Regions from separate parts of the Pantoea sp. X-Soil-TKNS-1279 genome, predicted to be linked through region 3. Evidence: predicted binding sites of a transcription regulator. Region 3 holds the regulator's gene; each other region holds the start of a gene.
What was found. The regulator CRP, encoded in region 3, controls carbon source genes, mostly activating them, when cyclic AMP is high. The targets are predictions, from matches to a motif close to ATGTGANNNNNNTCACAT.
Positions count from the first base shown of each region.

Region 1: a site for CRP is predicted at 1,087-1,104, ahead of AC6I8N_RS24245 (PTS sugar transporter subunit IIB). Genes of this name have one in related genera too.
Region 2: a site for CRP is predicted at 1,188-1,205, ahead of focA (formate transporter FocA). Genes of this name have one in related genera too.

Region 1 covers NZ_AP035950.1:194,101-196,373, reverse strand. Annotated here, with positions in the region: gene AC6I8N_RS24250 (LacI family DNA-binding transcriptional regulator) at 1-854, opposite strand, end outside; gene AC6I8N_RS24245 (PTS sugar transporter subunit IIB) at 1,190-1,507, shown strand; gene AC6I8N_RS24240 (PTS sugar transporter subunit IIC) at 1,518-2,273, shown strand, end outside.
Region 2 covers NZ_AP035948.1:1,539,665-1,541,937, reverse strand. Annotated here, with positions in the region: gene ycaO (30S ribosomal protein S12 methylthiotransferase accessory factor YcaO) at 1-910, shown strand, start outside; gene focA (formate transporter FocA) at 1,263-2,123, shown strand; gene pflB (formate C-acetyltransferase) at 2,197-2,273, shown strand, end outside.
Region 3 covers NZ_AP035948.1:3,974,205-3,976,477, forward strand. Annotated here, with positions in the region: gene AC6I8N_RS18655 (OsmC family protein) at 1-260, opposite strand, end outside; gene crp (cAMP-activated global transcriptional regulator CRP) at 563-1,195, shown strand; gene AC6I8N_RS18665 (YccS/YhfK family putative transporter) at 1,254-2,273, shown strand, end outside.

The DNA.
Region 1 (2,273 bases), on a different replicon from region 3:
GCCATCGCATCCAGTGAATACTCAATGGCCGGAATGGTGGGAATGCCCGGTAAATGGACTGAACCGGCCAGGCTGAACACCATAATGTCGCCCGGCACCGATTTATTAAAGGCCTGTAGCTGGGTAATAACCTGTTGTGCTTCCTGGTCGTTGGCCGTCAACAACGCAGTAAAATTCAGGGTACTGGCATTGTTGAGCAGCACCTGAAGCGCGACCGATGAAGAGGGCGCATCCATAAACACCAGATTACGATTATAGGGCAGGAGGTTATTTTCCAGTGCGAGCTTATAACCACTCAGTACCTGCTCGCCTGCGTTACCGGCCTCGGGATAGATCAAAGCAATCTGGCGCTTACCTTGGCTGATCAGATAGTTACAGGCGGTCTCAGCGGCAAAACCGTGGTCAAACTGGATGCTGTTGGGCCAGTCAGTTTCGGCACAATCGACCAGAATCACATTGTCATCCTGGATATCGAGCGGGAAGCGCGCGCCAATGATCAGCACGTCATCGCACAAGCCACAGCTCAGTTCATCGAGCGCATGTAACACATCGGCTTTGTTGTTGGCGAAGCGTAACAGAAGATGCTTCTGGTGCTGGCTGAGTTGTTTTTCCAGCGCATACAGGTAGCCGGTAGTTTGGTTGATGTTTTCCTGGGCGCAGATGACGCCAATACAACCGGTAGACTGACTGAAGAGTGACTGAGCAATAACGTTAGGTCGATACTTGAGTTCGTCAACCGCTTTGAGCACTGCCTGACGGCTGGCTTCCTTCACTCCGCGCGAACCACTCAACACCCGAGAAACTGTGGCTTTTGACACCCCAGCTAAGCGCGATACATCGTTGATCGTAGACATCTTTCTCCCCGGAAACCCTGAGCAAACTTTAGCCAGCAGAAGTATAACGACTTCCCTGATTGTTGGAAACCGGTTTTCCATTTTTGCGCAAAATCACCATCCCGTAGCGGCGCGATTTATCGCGAGGTTTTTTAACTATGCCAAAATGACGTGCGATAAATCGCGCCGTTACGGGTTGAAATAATGATGTTTTGTGATGCGAATCTAATAAAAAAACCGCCGATTTATCAGAAATTGATGCGGGTCACACTTCGTTCAACCTTTCATGGAAACCGGTTTCCGTATGATATCCAATCGTAACCACATTGAGGCATAGCTTTGAAGGATGGATGACGATGATCAGGATTATGTTGTGTTGTTCGGCGGGGATGTCCACCAGCATGCTGGTACGCAAAATGAAAGAAGTGGCGCAGGAACGCGGTCTGGCCGTTGAAATTGATGCGTATGGCGTGACCGAATTTGACGAGCAGTTTGCGCGTTATCAGGTGGTGCTGCTGGGACCTCAGGTGAAATACATGCTGAAAACGCTGGCCGACAAAGCGGCAAGCGCCGGGATCCCTGTCCAGCCAATCGAGATGATGGACTACGGTATGCAGCGCGGCGACAAAGTGCTGGATTTCGCGCTTTCGCTTATTGAGGCGGCTCACGAATAAAGGTGATGGTATGAGTTCGTTATATCAGTCGATGATTGGCGTTATCGAAAAAGCGATCACGCCGCTGGCCGGACGTCTCGGGCAACAGAAATACATCATAGCGATCCGCGACGGCTTTACTGCCGCGCTGCCGTTTATGATTATCGGTTCTTTCATGCTGGTATTTATCTTCCCGCCATTCTCGGCCACCACCACCAACGGCTTTGCCCGTGCCTGGCTGGATTTTTCCGCGACTTACCGTGAGCAACTGATGTTGCCGTTTTACCTCAGCATGGGGGTCATGACCTTTTTTATCTCGGTGGGGATTGGCGCAAGCCTCGGGCGGCAGTTCTCGCTCGATCCGGTAATGTCGGGGTTGCTGGCCTTTATGGCGTTTCTGCTGGTGGCCGCACCTTACTCCAACGGCACTATCTCCACAGCCTATTTATCCGGGCAGGGGATATTTACCGCGTTGATCACCGCGATTTATTCGACGCGGGTTTACGCCTGGCTGAAGCACAACAACATCACCATCCGCTTACCCAAAGAAGTCCCAACCGGTGTGGCTCGTTCTTTTGAAATCCTGATCCCGGTGGTGGTGATCATTGGCACGCTGCACCCGCTCAATCTGTTTATCCAGGCGCAGACCGGGATGATTATTCCCGAAGCGATTATGCATCTGCTTGAGCCACTGGTGTCGGCGTCTGACTCGCTGCCAGCGATCTTGTTGTCGGTGCTGCTTTGTCAGTTGTTCTGGTTTGCCGGGATTCACGGGGCGTTGATCGTC
Region 2 (2,273 bases), 1.9 Mb from region 3:
GCGTACCGTTACCGAGCTGCTGCAAGGTCGTGGCCTGAAAGATCTCGACGTGTTCACGCCGCCAACCTTCGATGATGAAGAAGTTGCCGAGCATGCCAACCTGGAAACCCACTTTATTGATTCAAGCGGTCTGATTTCCTGGGATATGTTCAAAGACGATGCCGACTATCCGTTTGTTGACTGGAGCTTTGCTGGCAGCACACACGAAGAGTTTGACACGCTGATGGCTATTTTCCGCGCTGAAGATAAAGAAGTGTACATCGCCGATTACGAGCATTTGAGCGTGTATGCCTGCCGCATCATTGTACCGGGCATGTCTGATATTTACCCGGCGGAAGACTTGCTGCTGGCAAACAACAACATGGGCGCACCGCTGCGTGAAACCCTGCTGGCCCTGCCGGCGAGCCAATGGGAGCCGGAAGCCTATCTGGATCTGATCACCCAACTGGATGAAGAAGGTCACGATGACTTCACCCGTGTCCGCGAATTGCTGGGTCTGGCATCGGGTAAAGACAATGGCTGGTTTACGCTGCGTATTGGCGAGCTGAAAGCCATGCTGGCACTGGCTGGTGGTGACCTCGATCAGGCACTGATCTGGACTGAATGGACGATGGAATTTAACCAGTCAATCTTCAGTGCTGAGCGTGCTAACTACTACCGCTGCCTGCAAACCCTGCTGCTGCTGGCTATGGAAGAGGAACGCGATCCGGTTCAATACCACCGCGCCTTTATCCGTATGTACGGTGAAGCAGCCGTTGACGCGGCATCAGCCGCTATCAGCGGTGAAGCGCCGTTCTACGGCCTGCAAGCCGTGGATTTAGATTTGAAAGCCTTCCCGGCTCATCAGTCGTTGCTGGCAGCTTATGAAAAGTTACAGGCGGCCAAACGTCGTTATTGGTTAGCGAAATAAATAGCCTTATTTTGCTGTAAAAGGGCAGATAATGCCCCAAAAGGCGCTGAATAACTTCAGCGCCTTTTTTTATTCTCAAAGGCTTTACCTTTCTCAGGAAAATTTCAGATAACATTTTAGACTCAAGCAATAATATTCGTTAACAATTCAACTTTTCCATCGTTGCGTTTCTCAACAATATTCGCAAATATTAAAAAAAATTTATTTGATAATATTCAATTGGTTAATGCGATTTCGCTTGTCCAAAAGCCCCTGACACCCCCACCCCACCGGCCAAATATGATCCATATCAAATCCTGTCCTATACTCCTTTGTTAGTATTAATCCCAGATAATTCCTGGAGAGCGTTAGTGTGAAAACTGACAACCCGTTTAATTCATTATTACCGGCGGCAATGGCAAAGGTTGCTGAAGATGCCGGGGTTTATAAAGCCACTAAACACCCCTTAACCACCTTCTTTCTTGCCATAACCGCTGGCGTATTCATTTCTATCGCTTTTGTGTTCTATATCACCGCCACCACCGGTAGCGGCGCGATGCCTTACGGCATGGCAAAACTGATTGGCGGCATCTGCTTCTCTCTGGGATTAATGCTGGTGGTGGTGTGCGGTGCTGACCTTTTCACCTCCACCGTGCTGATTGTGGTGGCTAAAGCCAGCGGTCGCATCACCTGGGCACAGCTGGGGCGTAACTGGTTAAATGTTTATATCGGTAACCTGATTGGCGCACTGTTTTTTGTCGCGCTAATTTGGCTCTCTGGCGAACATATGGTGGCAAATGGCGCGTGGGGCTTAAACGTTCTGCAAACTGCTGACCATAAAATGCATCATAGCTTTATTGAAGCCGTTAGCCTTGGCACCCTTGCCAACCTGATGGTGTGCCTGGCGGTATGGATGAGTTACTCCGGCCGCAGCCTGCTCGACAAAATGGTGGCGATGATTCTGCCTGTCGCTATGTTTGTTGCCAGCGGCTTTGAGCACAGTATCGCTAACATGTTTTTGATTCCGATGGCGATCATGATTCGCGACTTCGCCAGCCCGGAGTTCTGGCAAATGGCCGGAGCCAGTGCCTCACAATTCCAGGCGCTCAGTGTCGGTAACTTTATTGTCGACAACCTTATTCCTGTCACCATCGGCAACATCATTGGTGGTGGCCTGTTAGTCGGATTGACCTACTGGGTTATCTACCTGCGCGGTGATGACCCGGTACATTAATTAAGTATTGAGTACGGGCACGCCTGATCGCGTGCCAAACGTGAAAGTTTCCCTAAATAAAGGCAGGTATATCATGACCGAACTGAATGAAAAATTGGCGGCAGCCTGGGAAGGATTTAACGCGGGCGAATGGCAGAACGGTGTCAACGT
Region 3 (2,273 bases):
AGGTTGATATGTGTGAAAATGCGTGGCGCTTCTTCACGACGTTCCGAGGTCAGTTTGACCTCACAATCCTTCACATCATTACGCCCTTTTTGCAGGATCGACACGACGTCAATCGCGCTGCAACCGCCTGCCGCCATCAGCACCATCTCCATCGGGCTCGGTGCTTTGTCGCCCGAATTGCCATCCATTAATATCTGGTGACCTGATGAGGATTCTCCGAGAAAGGTAAGCCCTTCCACCCATTTAACCCGTGCCTGCATTATTCTTTCTCCTGAATAGGCTGATTTGCCGCCAGAGTACGCTTTCACCTGAGAAACAGCAATCCAGACTAATCGCCCTTTTGCTGAAGCGAGACAACAGAAGACAGCTAGCAAAAGCTGTGCTACAAACAGAGCTGAAAATATTTTCGTCGCAATAGACGAAGGCGGGAAGAATCAGAAGCCTGGCTTAAGAGTCCACCCGAATAATTTTCCTTAACAGGAAGCGCTCTACGATTTCACCGCCTGACAGGGAAAACTGCCCCCTGTGTTTTGGGCACGATTACAACAGAGGATAATAGCGAATGGTTCTCGGCAAACCGCAAACAGACCCTACACTCGAATGGTTCCTGTCCCATTGCCATATTCACAAATATCCATCCAAAAGCACCCTGATTCATCAGGGTGAGAAAGCGGAAACGCTCTACTACATCGTGAAAGGTGCCGTTGCGGTGCTGATCAAGGATGAAGAAGGCAAAGAGATGATTCTCTCCTACCTCAATCAGGGGGATTTCATCGGCGAGCTTGGCCTGTTTGAAGAAGGTCAGGAACGTAGTGCCTGGGTACGAGCCAAAACTGCCTGCGAAGTGGCTGAAATTTCCTACAAAAAATTCCGTCAGCTGATTCAGGTAAACCCGGATATTTTAATGCGTCTTTCGGCGCAGATGGCGCGTCGCCTACAGGTGACATCAGAAAAAGTGGGCAACCTTGCCTTCCTTGATGTGACCGGTCGCATTGCGCAGACGCTGCTCAATCTGGCCAAACAGCCCGATGCCATGACCCACCCGGACGGGATGCAGATCAAAATCACCCGTCAGGAAATTGGTCAGATCGTCGGATGCTCACGCGAGACAGTTGGCCGTATTCTGAAAATGCTGGAAGATCAAAACCTGATCTCCGCACATGGTAAAACCATCGTCGTTTACGGCACCCGCTAATTTCTTCTCACCCACGGCGTGATGGCAGCATCACGCCGTTTTTGTCTGCGATGAGCTGATGTGGCGTCGAATCATCTATCATCCCGAAGTGAACTATGCCCTGCGGCAAACGCTGGTGCTGTGCCTGCCCGTGGCCCTCGGCTGGCTGTTTGGCGACCTGCAAAAAGGTTTGCTGTTCTCCTTAGTGCCCGCCTGTTGCAACATCGCCGGTCTTGATACGCCGCATAAACGCTTTTTTAAACGCCTGATTATTGGCGGTTCCCTGTTTGCGACCGGCAGCTTTCTGATCCAGTGGCTGACGGATTATCACGTCCCCCTGCCGCTGATTCTGCTGGTGCTGCCGTTATTAGTAGGCGTGACGGGTGAAATCAGCCCGTTGCATGGCCGCTTGTTGCCTGCCACGCTGATTGCCTCCATCTTTACCCTGAGCCTGGTGGGACGTATGCCGATCTGGGTGCCTCCGCTGCTCTATATCGGCGGGACCTTGTGGTATGGGTTGTTCAACTGGTTCTGGTTTTGGCTGTGGAAAGAGCAGCCGATGCGCGAGTCGCTGAGCCTGCTGTACCGTGAGCTGGCGGATTATTGCGATGCCAAATATACCCTGTTGACGCAGCTGACCGACCCGGAGAAAGCGCTGCCGCCGTTGCTGGCACGCCAGCAAAAAGCGGTAGATCTGATCACCACCTGCTACCAGCAAATGCATATGCTGTCTGCCAGCCGCGATAACAGCCATAAACGCCTGACGCGTGCCTTTCAGGTGGCGCTCGATTTGCAGGAACATATCTCCGTCAGCCTGCATCAGCCGGAAGAAGTGCAAAAGTTGGTGGAGCAGAGCCATGCTGAAGCGGTGATTCGCTGGAATGCCAAGACCATCTCCGCCCGTCTGCGCTTGCTGGCCGATGCTATTTTGTATCATCAGCTGCCGGAACGGTTTCAAATGGATAAGCAGCTGGGTGCGCTGGAAAAAATTGCCCGCCAGCACCCGGACAATCCGGTGGGGAATTTCTGCCTGTATCACTTCAGCCGCATTGCGCGCGTGCTTCGCACCCAGAAACCGCTGTATACCCGTGATCTGATG